Saccharobesus litoralis: one gene and its partner. The protein of the gene in region 1 interacts with the protein of each later gene in a pairwise test. Links are inferred from orthologs where the notes say so. Each region holds a gene or a part of one and is shown in the gene's direction. Other genes may lie near its edges.

The links.
Region 2: the proteins of ftsH (region 1) and hflK interact in binary tests that used the Escherichia coli proteins (3 or more experiments, as listed by UniProt). The link is inferred for Saccharobesus litoralis from one-to-one orthologs.

The regions. Positions count from the first base shown.
Region 1 is NZ_CP026604.1:3,292,134-3,303,781, forward strand. The notes cover bases 7,449-10,448. They hold ftsH (ATP-dependent zinc metalloprotease FtsH), read left to right. Parts: upstream 7,449-7,982; coding sequence 7,983-9,914; downstream 9,915-10,448. Other genes in these bases: rlmE (23S rRNA (uridine(2552)-2'-O)-methyltransferase RlmE), read left to right, coding at 7,449-7,884; folP (dihydropteroate synthase), read left to right, coding at 9,998-10,448. Also shown: C2869_RS11780 (flavin reductase family protein), read left to right, coding at 1-410; dapB (4-hydroxy-tetrahydrodipicolinate reductase), read left to right, coding at 837-1,637; carA (glutamine-hydrolyzing carbamoyl-phosphate synthase small subunit), read left to right, coding at 1,913-3,043; carB (carbamoyl-phosphate synthase large subunit), read left to right, coding at 3,062-6,280; transcription elongation factor GreA, read left to right, coding at 6,280-6,759; ribosome assembly RNA-binding protein YhbY, read right to left, coding at 6,846-7,142; more of rlmE, read left to right, coding at 7,255-7,448; more of folP, read left to right, coding at 10,449-10,825; glmM (phosphoglucosamine mutase), read left to right, coding at 10,844-11,648. UniProt on the Escherichia coli protein: Acts as a processive, ATP-dependent zinc metallopeptidase for both cytoplasmic and membrane proteins. Plays a role in the quality control of integral membrane proteins.
Region 2 is NZ_CP026604.1:5,232,744-5,237,519, forward strand. What follows is about bases 1,843-4,635. They hold hflK (FtsH protease activity modulator HflK), read left to right. Parts: upstream 1,843-2,540; coding sequence 2,541-3,731; downstream 3,732-4,635. Other genes in these bases: hflX (ribosome rescue GTPase HflX), read left to right, coding at 1,843-2,466; hflC (protease modulator HflC), read left to right, coding at 3,735-4,610. In the rest of the region: tRNA (adenosine(37)-N6)-dimethylallyltransferase MiaA, read left to right, coding at 1-617; RNA chaperone Hfq, read left to right, coding at 890-1,147; more of hflX, read left to right, coding at 1,171-1,842; C2869_RS19815 (DUF2065 domain-containing protein), read left to right, coding at 4,702-4,776.

The DNA.
Region 1 (11,648 bases):
AAGACTCGTTTCGTAATGTGGTTGAACGAAAAAATTTAGTGATCCATATCGCACATGCTGATCTGGCGCAACAAGTGACACAATCAGCATCTAGCTTAGATTATGATGAATCTGAATTAACGCTAACTAATCTGGAAGTGACAGAATTTGCCGGCAGCCCATTACCACGAGTCACACAAGCGAAAATAGCTTTTGCCTGTGAGCTGTATCAAACCCAAGAAATAGGCGATACGCCAATGCAGTTGGTGTTTGCCAAAGTTAATCAAGTGTATGTCGATGATGAAATAGTGACTTTAGATGACAAACAGCGTGTCAAAATAAATGCCTTGCAACTTGACCCATTAGCTCGCTTGGGGGCTAACGAATATGCTGATCTTGGGCAAGTATTTAAGTCAGATCGTCCTAAGTAACCTCAACTCTGGATAATAAATCCGTTTCTGGAGGCTATTTGAACCAATTACTGCGTTAAGTTTACTTGCAATAGGCTAGCTATTGACGCGTAAACTTGCCTTGTTCTTGGCTCAAATTTCTCTCCAGAAATAAAAAAGACCTATTGCTGGGTGTCAAAAGTTGTTAACTAACTGAAATTAATGATAAAAATATAGTATCGTCGCAATTCTTAACCAGAGTTGAGGTTAAGTAAATTGTTTTACCCTAATGCATGTTGAGGTTTTTCGGTATTAAAACCTGTTGTCTTGGCTTAACCCCAGATCGCTTTGACTATAATAAAGAATGAATCAGTTTAATTGTTGCGTGTTATGTAGTTTAAAAATGGCATTGAAAAGCATAAAATCGCGGCAATTTTGCAAGTAAAGGTTTAAGTTGTGAGTCAAGCAATCAAAGTCGGTATTTTCGGTGCGAATGGCCGCATGGGACGAGCGTTAATTGAAGCCGCCCATAATAATGAAGACGCAGATATAGCGCATGCATTAGTGAGAGAGTCATCTAGCTTTAAAGGGATTGATGCCGGTCAAGTTGCCGGTATTGGTAATATTGATTCAGCACTAACGACAATTAAAGCGATAGATGAACTTGCAGACGTGTATATCGATTTCACGTTACCTGAAGCCTGCATGAATAACTTAGCTTGGTGTGTCGAAAACAAAAAGCCGGTTGTTATTGGCACAACGGGCTTATCAAAAGAACAACTTGCAAAAATTGATGAGGCAGCCTGTCAAATTCCAGTAGTTTTTGCTGCTAATATGAGTGTTGGTGTTAATTTATTAGTTAACCTGCTCAAAACGACGGCTAAAGTCATGGGGCAACATTCAGATATTGAAATTTGGGAAGCGCACCATAGGTTTAAAAAAGATGCGCCATCAGGTACCGCTTTAATGCTAGGTAAAGCCATTGCTGATGAATTAGATCGAGATTTAGATAAAGTGTCGGTTTATGGACGAGAAGGGGATACCGGTGAGCGTGATCGTGAAACGATTGGCTTTGCGACCATTCGAGCCGGCGATATTGTTGGTGAGCATACCGCTTTGTTTGCCGATATTGGTGAGCGGATTGAAATCACACACAAAGCGTCAAGTCGCTTAACTTTTGCTAAAGGTGCTGTGCGTGCAGCAATTTGGTTAAAAGATAAATCTACTCGATTATATGATATGCAAGATGTGTTAGGTCTAAAAGACTAGTTATATTATCGAAAGATATAAATCTACAAGTTGAAAAATAGCCTGTTGGTTATAACTTATTTGCTATTTTTAAAGGTTTTGTGTTGATAATCTACACAAAACCTTTTTTTTAGGCTTTTTCTAAATTTATCTAGCTAAAGCTCAGTAGATAAACTAGAATACGCAAGATTTACCTTATACAAAATTTAGTTGGCTTTTTTTGAGCTATACTTTGAACTTTTATTAAGCGGGTAGTCCATATTAGGAGCCCGTTTTTTACTATTCAGGAGGTCGTTTTGGCTAAAACCGCCCTGCTGGTACTAGAAGATGGTACTGTGTTTAAAGGCACTTCTATAGGTGCTGAAGGCGTTTCTGTTGGTGAAGTTGTATTTAATACTTCGATGACAGGTTATCAAGAGATCTTAACCGATCCTTCTTATGCAGAGCAGATTGTGACTCTGACATACCCTCATATCGGTAATACGGGTACAAACGAAGAAGATGAAGAATCTTCACAAATCTGGGCTAAGGGCCTAGTCATTCGTGATTTGCCTCTATTAGCGTCTAACTTTCGTAATCAACAAAATCTAAGTGAATACTTAGCTGAGCGTAATATCGTAGCAATAGCTGATATTGATACGCGTAAGTTGACACGTATTTTGCGTGAAAAAGGTGCGCAAAACGGTTGTTTGATTACAGGTACTGACGACGCGACTGACGCTCTTGAACAAGCCAAAGCGTTTCCGGGCCTTAAAGGTATGGATTTAGCTAAAGAAGTGACAACTTCTGAAACTTACTCATGGACTGAAGGGACTTGGGAGCTTGGTAAAGGTCATGTAACGCCTGAATCTGAAGGTCAATTTCATGTAGTGGCATACGACTTTGGTGTTAAACGTAATATTTTACGTATGTTAGTTGACCGTGGTTGTAAGTTAACGGTTGTTCCGGCTCAAACGCCGGCTAGCGAAGTCTTGGCATTAAATCCAGATGGTATTTTCTTATCGAATGGACCGGGTGATCCAGAACCTTGTACTTATGCGATTGAAGCTATCAAAGCCATTTTAGAAACCGATATTCCGGTTTTTGGTATTTGTCTTGGTCATCAGTTACTTGCATTAGCCAGTGGTGCGCAAACCGTGAAAATGAAGTTCGGTCATCACGGCGCTAACCATCCTGTACAAGATTTAGAAAAAGGTACAGTGATGATCACCAGTCAAAACCACGGTTTTGCAGCTGATGAAGAAACGTTGCCAGCTAATTTGAAAGCAACTCACAAATCATTATTTGATGGTTCATTACAAGGTATTCATCGTACAGATAAACCGGCGTTTAGCTTCCAGGGACACCCTGAAGCCAGCCCAGGTCCACACGATGTAGCACCTGTTTTTGACCACTTTATTGAATTGATGCAAGCCCGCAAGGCCTAAGTGAGAGACTAAACAACCATGCCAAAACGTTCTGATATACAAAGCATTTTGATTTTGGGTGCTGGTCCGATTGTTATCGGTCAAGCTTGTGAGTTCGATTACTCAGGCACACAAGCATGTAAAGCACTACGAGAAGAGGGTTATCGAGTTATTCTAGTTAACTCTAACCCTGCAACGATTATGACTGATCCTGAAATGGCTGATTCGACTTATATCGAGCCAATTCATTGGGAAGTAGTTGCAAAAATTATTGAAAATGAACGCCCAGACGCGGTTTTACCGACAATGGGTGGGCAAACGGCACTAAACTGTGCGTTAGACCTTGAAAAGCACGGCGTGCTTGAAAAGTTCGGCGTTGAGATGATAGGTGCAACGGCAGACGCGATTGATAAAGCGGAAGACCGTAACCGTTTTGATAAAGCAATGAAAGCGATTGGTTTAGAAACCCCACGCGCTGAAGTTGCTCATTCAATGGAAGAAGCCCTCGACGTTAATTCGCGTATTGGTTTTCCATGTATTATTCGTCCTTCTTTCACTATGGGTGGTACCGGTGGTGGTATCGCTTATAACATGGAAGAGTTCGAAGAGATCTGTACTCGTGGTTTAGATCTTTCACCAACCAATGAATTATTGATTGATGAATCATTAATTGGTTGGAAAGAATATGAAATGGAAGTGGTTCGCGACAAAGCGGATAACTGTATTATTGTTTGTGCGATTGAAAACTTTGACCCTATGGGGATCCATACTGGTGACTCAATCACAGTTGCCCCAGCGCAAACGTTGACTGACAAAGAATATCAAATCATGCGTAATGCCTCTATGGCGGTATTACGTGAGATCGGTGTTGAAACGGGGGGTTCAAACGTTCAGTTTGGTATTAACCCAGATGATGGCCGTATGGTTATTATCGAGATGAACCCGCGAGTATCGCGTTCATCTGCATTAGCATCAAAAGCCACTGGTTTCCCAATTGCTAAGATCGCCGCTAAATTGGCTGTTGGGTATACGCTTGACGAGCTTAAGAATGATATTACTGGCGGTGCGACGCCGGCTTCATTCGAGCCTTCGATTGATTACGTTGTGACTAAGATCCCGCGTTTCAACTTTGAGAAATTCCCAGGTTCCAATGACCGCCTTACTACTCAGATGAAATCTGTTGGTGAAGTCATGGCGATAGGCCGTAACCAGCAAGAATCATTACAAAAGGCTTTACGTGGCTTAGAAGTTGGTGTTTCTGGTTTTGACCCTATTGTTGATTTAGAGGCTCCTGATGCATTAACTAAAGTTAAGCACGAGTTAATGGATGCTGGCGCTGAGCGTATATGGTACATCGCAGATGCTATGCGTTTAGGGTTATCAGTCGAAGATATCTTTAAATTAACTAAGATTGATCGTTGGTTCCTAGTTCAAATCGAAGACCTAGTATTAGCTGAAAAGCAAATCACTGAAAAAGGTTTGGCAGGCTTAGACAAAGACTTCTTGTATAGCTTAAAACGTAAAGGTTTTGCCGATAAGCGTATATCAGACTTGATTGGCGTATCTGAAAACGAAGTTCGTAAAAAGCGTCAAGCATTAAAATTATTCCCAGTTTATAAGCGCGTTGATACCTGTGCCGCTGAGTTTTCTACTTCTACCGCTTATATGTATTCAAGCTATGATGAAGAGTGTGAAGCGAACCCATCAGATAAAGATAAAATTATTGTATTGGGTGGTGGTCCAAACCGTATCGGCCAAGGTATAGAGTTCGATTACTGTTGTGTTCATGCCTCAATGGCATTGCGCGAAGACGGTTACGAAACCATTATGGTTAACTGTAACCCAGAAACTGTGTCTACAGACTATGATACTTCAGACCGTTTATATTTTGAGCCTGTCACGTTAGAAGATGTATTAGAAATAGCGCGTCTTGAAAAACCTAAAGGTGTCATCGTTCAGTATGGTGGTCAAACACCGCTTAAGTTAGCTCGAGAGTTAGAAGCGGCGGGTGTACCTGTTATTGGTACTTCTCCGGACGCGATTGACCGCGCGGAAGATCGTGAGCGTTTCCAACAAGCGGTTGAACGCTTAGGCCTTAAACAGCCTATTAATGCCACGGTTAAAAATATTGATGAAGCGTTAACAGAAGCGCGTAAAATCGGTTTCCCTATGGTTGTTCGTCCATCCTATGTATTAGGTGGTCGTGCGATGGAAATCGTGTATGACGAAGCCGATTTAAAACGTTACTTAAACGAAGCGGTTCAAGTATCGAATGATTCTCCAGTATTGTTAGATAAATTCTTAAACAATGCGGTTGAAGTTGATATTGATGCAATCTGTGACGGTGAGCAAGTCGTCATTGGTGGTATTATGGAACACATTGAACAATGTGGAGTTCACTCTGGTGACTCAGCTTGTTCTTTACCTCCGTATACTTTGAGTGCAGAAATGCAAGATCGCTTGCGTGAACAAGTACGTAAGTTAGCATTTGAGTTGGGTGTTAATGGCTTAATGAATACTCAGTTCGCAATTAAAGACGATGAGATTTATTTAATCGAAGTTAACCCGCGTGCGGCTCGTACAGTTCCGTTTGTCTCTAAAGCAACCGGTGTGCCTTTAGCGAAAATTGCGGCGCGAGTGATGGCCGGTCAATCACTAGCAGAGCAAGGGTTTACGCAAGAAGTTATCCCACCTTATTACTCTGTTAAAGAAGTGGTTATTCCTTTTGCCAAGTTCCATGGTGTTGACCCTATCTTAGGCCCAGAAATGCGCTCAACAGGTGAAGTCATGGGTGTTGGTAGCTCGTTTGCTGAAGCATCAGCCAAAGCCAGCTTAGGTGCTAATGACACGGTACCTAAGTCAGGTCGTGCACTTATTTCTGTTAAAGACAGTGATAAACCACGTGTGGCAGAATTAGCCGCTAATCTTGTCGAGTTGGGTTATCAATTGGATGCAACAGGTGGCACAGCCGATTTACTTGCTGAGGCTGGCATTGAAGTCCGCCGTGTGAATAAAGTATTAGAAGGTCGTCCTCATATTGTTGATTACATTAAGAATGATGAGTACAGCTATATCATTAATACGACAGAGGGTCGTCAGGCTATCACTGACTCTGTACAAATTCGTCGTAGTGCGCTACAACATAAAGTAGCCTATACCACTACGCTGAATGCAGCCTTTGCGGCATGCATGGCTCATAAAGCGGATGATCGCAATACAGTGACTTCTGTACAAGAACTACACAAGAGACTTCAATAATGTCGACTCAATTTCCTATGACGGTCGCGGGTGCTGATGCGCTACGCGAAGAACTGAATGAGCTAAAAACTGTTCGTCGTCCGAAAATCATTGCGGATATTGCAGAAGCTCGTGAACACGGAGATCTTAAGGAAAATGCAGAATACCATGCAGCTCGTGAGCAGCAGGGATTTTGTGAAGGCCGTATTCAAGAAATTGAAGCAAAATTATCCAATGCACAAATAATTGATGTAACTAAAATGCCAAATAACGGACGTGTTATATTTGGTGCTACGGTAACTATCGTTAATTGTGATACCGATGACGAGTCTACCTATACCATAGTTGGTGATGATGAAGCAGATATTAAAGCTAGTAAAGTTTCAGTTAATTCACCCATTGCGCGAGCTATGATAGGTAAAGAGCGCGGTGATGAATTCGTACTAAAATCACCTAGTGGTGATGTCGACTACGAAGTATTGGAAGTTGAGTACGTCTAGTACTTTAAATTACCAGATAATAAAAAGCCGACTCTTTGTCGGCTTTTTTGTTCTTTACTTATGATCCTTATAAGGGGTGTTGGCGTTTAGCCTTTTGGTAAAGTAATCTTGGCATCGTCTGATGGTTTGTAAAGCACAAGTGTATGCCCTATGGTTTGGACACGCTCAGCTTCGGTTTCACGCACGATGGCATCCATAATTAATTGTTTCTCTGCGCGGTCATCGGTTGGCACTTTTACTTTTATTAGCTCGTGATGGCTAAGAGCAAATTCAATTTCAGCGATGACACCTTCAGTTAAACCGTTACCACCTAACTGAACTAAAGGTTTTAAACTATGGGCTTGGGCTTTTAAAAATTGAACTTGTTTTTTAGTTAAACTCATTGTTGATACTAATTCGCCGTAGAAAGGTTGAATTTCTGTATTTTAACGCTATCTATGGTTTATTACTAATTAAGTCGTAATTGTTTTTAGCGTTACGATAGTTGTATTTAATATGTCACAGAAAAAACATACCGCTAGTAGTAAGCGGTGGCTGCAAGAACATTTTGATGATCATTATGTTCAAAAGGCACAAAAGCTCGGCTTACGTTCGCGTGCCGTATTTAAAATTGAAGAAATTCAAAATAAAGACAAATTACTCAAACCGGGTATGACAATAGTTGACTTGGGCGCTGCTCCTGGAGGCTGGTCGCAATATGCCGCTGATGTGGTTGGTGATGACGGTAACGTGATCGCTTGCGATATTTTAGAAATGGACCCGATTGCCGGTGTAGATTTTTTGCAGGGTGATTTTAGAGAAGAAGCCGTGTTAAATGCCTTATTGGACCGAATAAGTGGCAAAAACGTGGATATTGTGATGTCCGATATGGCTCCCAATATGAGCGGTAACTTAGGTGCTGACCAACCAAGAGCGATGTATTTAGTTGAATTAGCATTGGATATGTGTCATCAGGTTCTGAAAAAAAATGGATGTTTTATTGTTAAGGTTTTTCAAGGAGAAGGGTACGAACAATTCGTAAAAGATGTACGCGATGCGTTTAAGGTTGTAAAGACTCGAAAACCGGATTCTTCACGCGCGCGATCACGAGAAGTCTATATTGTTGCAACTGGTTATAAACATTAACAAAAATAAGCGTTATACTCGGTTAAATAAACATTTATCAAATTTATGATTTGAATAGCAAACTTGGGGTTTGTTATTTAGTTTAAGAGGTTAGTATCTTGAGTGATATGACAAAAAATCTGATCCTTTGGGTCGTAATCGCTGTCGTGTTAATGACGGTTTTTAAGAGTTTTACACCTGGAGGCGGCAGTGCAAAAGCACTTGATTACACCAGTTTTGTAAAGGCAGTTAATCAAGGTTCGGTACGTGACGCTCAAGTTAATCCTCATACAGGGATCATTAAAGGCACAAAACGCAATGGCGAAGAATTTGAAACGGTAATGCCATTGCGTGATGAGCGTATTCTCGATGAAATGATTGACAAGAATGTTAAGGTTGAAGGGGTACGACCGGAAGAGCCTAGCATTCTAACTTCGATTTTCATTTCATGGTTCCCAATGTTATTGCTAATCGGTGTATGGATATTTTTCATGCGTCAAATGCAAGGTGGTGGCGGTAAAGGCGCCATGTCATTTGGTAAAAGCAAGGCTCGTTTAATGAGCGAAGACCAAATCAAAACCACTTTCACCGACGTGGCCGGTTGTGACGAAGCGAAAGAAGAAGTCGCTGAATTGGTCGACTACTTACGTGACCCAACTAAATTCCAAAAGTTAGGCGGTAAGATCCCGACAGGTGTTTTGATGGTTGGTCCTCCTGGTACGGGTAAAACCTTATTAGCTAAAGCGATTGCTGGCGAAGCAAAAGTCCCATTTTTTACTATATCGGGTTCAGATTTCGTTGAAATGTTCGTTGGCGTGGGTGCATCGCGTGTACGTGATATGTTCGAGCAAGCGAAAAAATCAGCACCTTGTATTATTTTTATCGATGAAATCGATGCCGTTGGTCGTCAGCGTGGTGCTGGTTTAGGTGGTGGTCATGATGAACGAGAACAAACACTAAACCAAATGCTAGTTGAAATGGATGGTTTTGAAGGTAATGAAGGTATTATAGTTATTGCCGCCACTAACCGCCCAGATGTATTAGATCCTGCATTATTACGTCCTGGTCGTTTTGATCGTCAAGTTACTGTCGGTTTACCCGATGTGCGTGGGCGTGAGCAAATTCTTAAAGTTCATATGCGAAAAGTACCGCTTGGTGATGACGTTGAAGCGGGGGTGATAGCACGTGGTACCCCAGGTTTTTCTGGTGCAGATTTAGCCAATTTAGTTAATGAAGCAGCGTTATTTGCTGCCCGTAGCAATAAACGTTTAGTTTGCATGGAAGAGTTTGAAAAAGCTAAAGACAAAATCCTAATGGGTGCTGAACGTAAATCTATGGTGATGAGCGAAGACGAGAAAGAGATGACTGCTTATCACGAAGCGGGCCATGCGATTGTCGGCCGTTTAGTACCTGATCACGATCCTGTTTATAAAGTCAGTATTATACCTCGTGGTCGAGCACTTGGTGTCACCATGTATTTACCGGAGCAAGATAGATTTAGCCATAGTAAACAACACTTAGAAAGTATGCTTTCTAGCCTATATGGTGGGCGAATTGCCGAAGACATTATTTATGGTGATGAAAAAGTGTCTACAGGGGCTTCCAATGATATTGAGCGTGCAACTGATATTGCGCGTAAAATGGTTACTCAGTGGGGTCTGACAGAAAAATTAGGGCCTTTGTTATATGCTGAAGAAGAAGGTGAAGTTTTCTTAGGGCGCAGCTCTGCAAAAGCTAAGAGCATGTCAGACGATACAGCTAAAGCGATTGATGAAGAAGTTCGTAAAATTGTTGATCGTAATTACGACAGAGCAGAGCAACTATTGCGTGATAACATGGATATCTTGCATGCAATGAAAGATGCATTAATGAAATATGAAACGATTGATGCTAAGCAGATTGATGATTTAATGGCGCGTCGCCCAGTGGGAGAGCCGCAAGATTGGAGCAATCAAAATAACTCGGGTAGCAAAAAAGATGACAACAGCTCTAGTACTAGCGACAAGGCAACATCATCGGATAGCGAACCTGATCAAGACATCATTCATTAATTCTTTTTAATTATCCAATTTTAAAGCTCGCTGCCTTAGTAGTGAGCTTTTTTATTAAATAGATTCTTCCGTAAATTTTCTGCATGTCATTAATAACACAAATTCAACAATCTCAAATTCCTTTGATTATGGGAATTTTAAACGTGACGCCGGATTCATTTAGTGATGGCGGTCAGTTTACGCGTATTGATAAAGCTCTGATTCAAGTAGAAAAAATGCTTAATGAAGGCGCTGACATAATCGACGTAGGCGGAGAATCGACCCGACCAGGAGCCTGTATTGTTTCTATTGAAGAAGAGCGTCAGCGTGTTGTTCCGGTTATACAAGCAATTAAGCGAGAATTTGATGTTTGGGTATCTGTCGATACATCGAAACCTGATGTTATGCAGCAAAGTGTTGACGTGGGTGCGGATTTAATCAATGACGTGAGGGCTTTAACAGAGCCTAATGCTTTAGAAACCGCAGTAAAGTGTCAAAAGCCAGTGTGTTTAATGCATATGCAGGGGCAACCGCAAAACATGCAAGACAATCCGCAATACAGTCTGGTCGTTAACGATGTTACTCAGTATCTTGCTGAGCGAGCGCAGGTCTGTATTGAGGCCGGTATTGATCGTCAGCAGATACTAATAGACCCTGGTTTTGGCTTTGGTAAAACAGCGCAGGATAACTTTAAATTACTTAACCAACTGAATAGCTTAACTGAACTGGGTTACCCTATTCTTGCTGGCCTTTCGCGTAAGCGCATGATAGGGGAAGCAACCGGTCAAGATGTTGAAAAACGTATTTATGGCAGCGCTGCTGGGGCATTAATTTGTGCGCAAAAAGGCGCTAAAATTATCCGTGTCCACGATGTAGAAGCAACGCGCGATGTATTAGCCGTTTGGCACCATACACAAATAAATAAAAACTGATTTTTAGAGATGACTAAAATGGAAAGAAAATATTTCGGTACCGATGGTATCCGTGGCAAAGTAGGTGAAGGGAACATTACACCTGAATTCGCATTAAGATTGGGCTGGGCGGCTGGTCAAGTGCTTTCGCGGCACGGTAATAAAAAAGTCTTAATAGGTAAAGATACACGGATTTCTGGCTATATGCTTGAATCAGCTTTGGAGGCTGGCTTATCTGCTGCCGGTATCAATGTTTGTCTATTAGGGCCCATGCCAACGCCTGCGATTGCTTATTTAACACGCGCGTTTCGAGCTGATGCTGGCATTGTTATTAGTGCTTCTCACAATCCTTTCTATGACAATGGCATTAAATTCTTTTCTGCTGATGGTATGAAGCTAGATGATGATATTGAGTTGGCCATTGAAGCAGAAATTGATAAACCTATGACTGTTGCTGAATCTAATTGTCTTGGCAAGGCTGTACGTATAGAAGATGCAGCAGGGCGCTACATTGAATTTTGTAAAAGTCGTTTCCCGAGTGAATATTCATTAAGATCACTGAAAATTGTTGTTGATTGTGCTCACGGAGCAACCTATCACATAGCACCAAAAGTTTTAGAAGAGTTAGGCGCTAATGTCATTGCTATCGGTGCTACGCCTGATGGCATTAATATTAATGAAAAATGTGGTGCGACATCATTAGCCGCACTGCAAGAAAAAGTAATTGAGGTGGGTGCCGACCTTGGTTTTGCTTTAGATGGTGACGGTGATCGCGTGATGATGGTTGACCATAAAGGCAACAAGGTGGATGGCGATCAAATCATGTTTATATTAGCTCGAGACG
Region 2 (4,776 bases), 1.9 Mb from region 1 along the record:
GCACCATGCTTTACTACAAAGCCTTGTTACAAGGTTTGAATGAATTACCCGAAGCGGATGAAAATATACGCGCTCAAATAAAACAACAAGCCGAGCAACATGGCTGGCAGGCCTTACACAACGAGCTATTGCGCATTGACCCAGTTGCTGGACAGCGAATTAACCCCAACGATACGCAAAGAATAAATCGCGCATTAGAAGTGTACTATGCCAGTGGTAAAACATTAACAGAACTGACACAAACTAAAGAAGACGCATTGCCCTATAATACCTTGCAATTTGCCATTGCGCCCCAAGATAGAGCTGTACTGCACGAGCGAATTGAATTACGCTTTAAACAAATGCTTACACAAGGATTTGAACAAGAAGTACGGGCGTTATATGAACGCGGCGATCTTCATGCTGATATGCCTTCAATACGCTGTGTCGGCTATCGACAGATGTGGGATTACCTAGAAGGTAAAGTCGACTATGACGAAATGGTGTTTCGCGGTATAGTAGCAACGCGTCAATTAGCCAAGCGACAATTGACTTGGTTACGCAGTTGGCAGGAATTAAATTGGTTAGAAAGTGAAAATAAGCAAAATTTGACTAGCATTTTGCGCTTTTTTTCCTAAAATTTGGATATTATAAGGTTTTCCTCATAATATTAATGAATCAAAACAATTAGTTACCACTAGCGTTTAGTCGCCTAAACTAAGTGGATAATTAAGTTTGATATATAGTCAAGGCACTCAGGCTTTAGGCGCTGCTTTCAAAGTTCAAGCGAAACCTAAGCTCCTACTTGATGTAGGCTAGGTAGAGAAAAGTGATGGCAGTTAAGTTTTAAACCCAGAGCAAGAAGACTATATAAATACTTCTGGTCTAATAACAATAATAGGAGCCAACTATGGCAAAGGGACAATCTTTACAAGATCCGTTTTTAAACGCACTACGTCGCGAGCGTATCCCTGTTTCTATCTATTTAGTTAACGGTATTAAGCTACAAGGACAAGTAGAATCATTCGATCAGTTTGTCATTTTACTGAAGAATACCGTTTCACAAATGGTGTATAAGCACGCAATCTCCACTGTTGTGCCTTCACGTCCATTCCAAACTAACCCTAATATGCAAAATCAATCGGGTGAAGGAAATATTGCTGAGTAACATATTATTAAGAGGTAACCTGCTTGTTTGATCGTTATGAATCGGGTGAGCAGGCGGTTTTAGTACACGTTGACTTAGATGACGAAGTAGCAAGAGAAGACCTACAGGAATTAAAACTGTTGGCCTCTTCGGCTGGTGTCGAAACTCTTGCTGTCATTACCACCTCAAGATCAACACCCCACCCTAAATTTTTTGTAGGTTCAGGTAAAGCACAAGAAATAGCTGATGCAGTGGCTGCATTGGAGGCTAAGCTAGTGATTTTTAATCATGCTTTATCCCCCTCACAAGAAAAAAACATAGAATCTCTCGTTAAATGTCGTGTTTTAGACAGAATTAGCCTGATCTTGGATATTTTTGCGCAACGTGCACGTACCCACGAAGGTAAACTGCAAGTTGAATTAGCGCAATTACGCCATATTTCTACGCGCTTGATCCGAGGCTGGACCCACTTAGAACGCCAAAAAGGCGGTATAGGTATGCGTGGTCCGGGGGAAACCCAGCTTGAAACCGATAGACGTTTAATTCGAGGCCGCATGAAAAACATTATGCGCCGCCTAGAGAAAGTAGAAAAACAACGAGAACAAGGCCGACGCGCCCGAAAACGCAACGATTTACCTACCGTTTCGCTGGTTGGCTATACCAACGCGGGTAAATCAACCTTGTTTAATCGCATTACCGAAGCAGACGTTTATGCGGCAGATCAACTCTTTGCGACGTTAGACCCTACATTACGTAAGTTGGTTATTGACGATGTTGGCCCCATAATATTGGCAGACACGGTTGGTTTTATTCGCCATTTACCACACGACTTGGTAGCAGCCTTTAAAGCAACATTACAAGAGACACGTGAAGCTGATATTCAATTGCATGTGGTCGATGTTGCTGATGAGCGCCGTGCTGAAAATATTGATGCGGTGCAAATTGTGCTCGATGAAGTCGGAGCTGATGAAGTCCCTCAACTACTTGTCTACAATAAAATTGATATGGTAGATGAGATTGATGCGCATATCGATCGTAACGAAGATGGTATGCCGATCCGCGTGTGGCTATCAGCCCAAACGGGAGAAGGCACTGAACTGCTAATGCAGGCCATTGCTGAGCGTTTAGCAAAACAAATGGCGCATCATGAATTAAAAATCCCGCCGGCTGATAGCCGCTGGCGTGGAGTATTTTATGAGCTAGAGTGTATTCAAGAAGAAAGCTATGCCGAAGACGGCAGTTGGCTAGTTAGAGTAAAAATGAGCTTAACAGACTGGCAACGCTTAACAAAGCGTGATACAAACCTAGCTAATTATGTAATAAATCAAGATGTTGAATGATTTTTGCGCAAGCAGCGATCCTTCACTAGATATTTTTCCGTATAAAGTTCAAACATTTAATAATGGAGCTGATTATGGCCTGGAATGAACCGGGTAATAGCAATAATAAAGACCCGTGGGGTAAAAATAAAAAAGGTGGCAACGATCAAGGGCCACCTGATTTAGATGAAATCTATCGCGATACGGTAGTGAAACTGAAAAAAGCCTTTGGTGGCAAAGGGGGTTCCCCATCAGGTTCATCCGGCGGTTCCAATGGTGCAAGCAGTGCAGGTATCGTAATTGCACTGTTTATTGCTTTGGCAATTTGGGCATGGATGGGCTTTGCGACTATCAAAGAAGCTGAGCGTGGTGTGGTTTTACGCTTTGGCCAGTTCCATAGCATTATTGAGCCAGGCTTAAAATGGCAACCTGCATTAATCGACCGTATTATTCCGGTTGATGTAGAGTCAGTCAATTCTTTAACGGCTGATGGCGAAATGCTCACCCAAGACGAAAACGTCGTTTTAGTATCAATGGATGTGCAATATCGCATTCTTGATCCTAGAGCTTACAAGTTCAACGTTATCGACCCAGAATTTAGCCTACACCAAGCAACTGATTCAGCCTTACGTCAAGTTATCGGCCACACAAATATGGACGATATTTTAACGACGGGTCGTGAGCTAGTGCGTCAACAAACTCGCGAACTATTAGAAAACATAGTTGAACCTTATAACTTGGGTTTAGAAGTCGTCGACGTCAACTTCCTACCTGCACGTCCGCCGGAAGAAGTTAAAGAAGCATTTGATGATGCGATAGCCGCGCAAGAAGACGAAGAGAAATTTGTCAACGAAGCCAATGCTTACGCTCGTGAAATTGAGCCGACTGCACGTGCTAAGGTACGTCGTATGGAACAGGAAGCGGAAGCCTATAAAGAGCGTGTTATCTTAGAAGCGCAAGGTGAAGTCGCTCGCTTTGAAAAGCTGCTACCTGAGTATCAAGCAGCCCCTGAAGTCACGCGCCAACGCTTATATATAGAAACAATGGAATCTGTATACAGCAACACATCAAAAATTATGGTTGATGTTGAAGGGGGCGGTAACATGATGTATCTACCACTAGATAAGATCATGCAACAGCAACGCTCTAATACACCTCAATCAAGTTCACCTTTTAGTCAGTCAACAACGACTCAAGGGTTACCGGTAGAGCCTAACCGCTCGAATGATCGCTATAACTCAGGCCGCTACAGCAATAACGGTCGTTATACCAGTGGGAGAAACTAAGCCATGAGAAACTTAAGCCTAGTTTTAATCGCTATCTTTGCTTTTTTTGTTTACACATCGGTTTTCGTTATTAACGAAGGTACGCGTGGTATTGTTATTCAGTTTGGTAAAGTTAAGCGTGATGTTGATAATTCAACTGTAGTACACGAACCAGGTATTCACTTTAAGTGGCCATTTATCGAAACGGTGCGCATATTGGATGCTCGTGTTCAAACCATGGATGATGAGGCAGATCGCTTTGTTACCTCTGAGAAAAAAGACTTAATTGTTGATTCTTATGTTAAGTGGCGCATTGAAAGCTTCGAAACCTTTTACCTAAAAACCGGTGGCGACACCATGCGCGCCGAAGCCTTATTGAAGAAAAAAATCAATAACGGCCTACGCAGTGAATTTGGTAGCCGAACCATTGCCGAAATTGTGTCGGGTGAACGTGATGAATTGATGCAAGAAGCCCTAAAAGAAACCGCTGAAAGTGCGGCGGATTTAGGTATTCAAATTGTTGATATTCGTGTTAAGCGGATCAATTTACCAAGTGAAGTGAGTAACTATATCTTTGCTCGTATGCGTTCAGAGCGCCACGCTGTGGCCAAAGAGCACCGTTCAGAAGGTAGAGAGAAAGCCGAATTCATTAAAGCAGATATTGATAAGAAAGTTACCATTATGCTAGCGGATGCCGAACGTAATGTACGTACGGTTCGTGGTCAAGGTGACGCTGAAGCCGCTAAAATTTACGCTGACACTTATAATAAAGACCCTGAGTTCTATAAGTTTTTGCGTAGTTTAGATGCCTATAGAGCCAGCTTTAATAACAAGGGCGATGTGCTTATTGTTAAGCCTGACAGTGATTTCTTCAAATATTTGAAAGAAACGGGTAAATAATCACAATACCAACATCGGTTAATAGAAGAGCTTACTATTGCAGTAAGCTCTTTTTGTTTGAGCGTTTAAATTTTTACGTTAGGGTATCGAGATGGAAACCATTTTACTCGCCATAGGTATAGTACTCATCATTGAAGGTCTTGGCCCTTTTCTATTCCCCAACCGT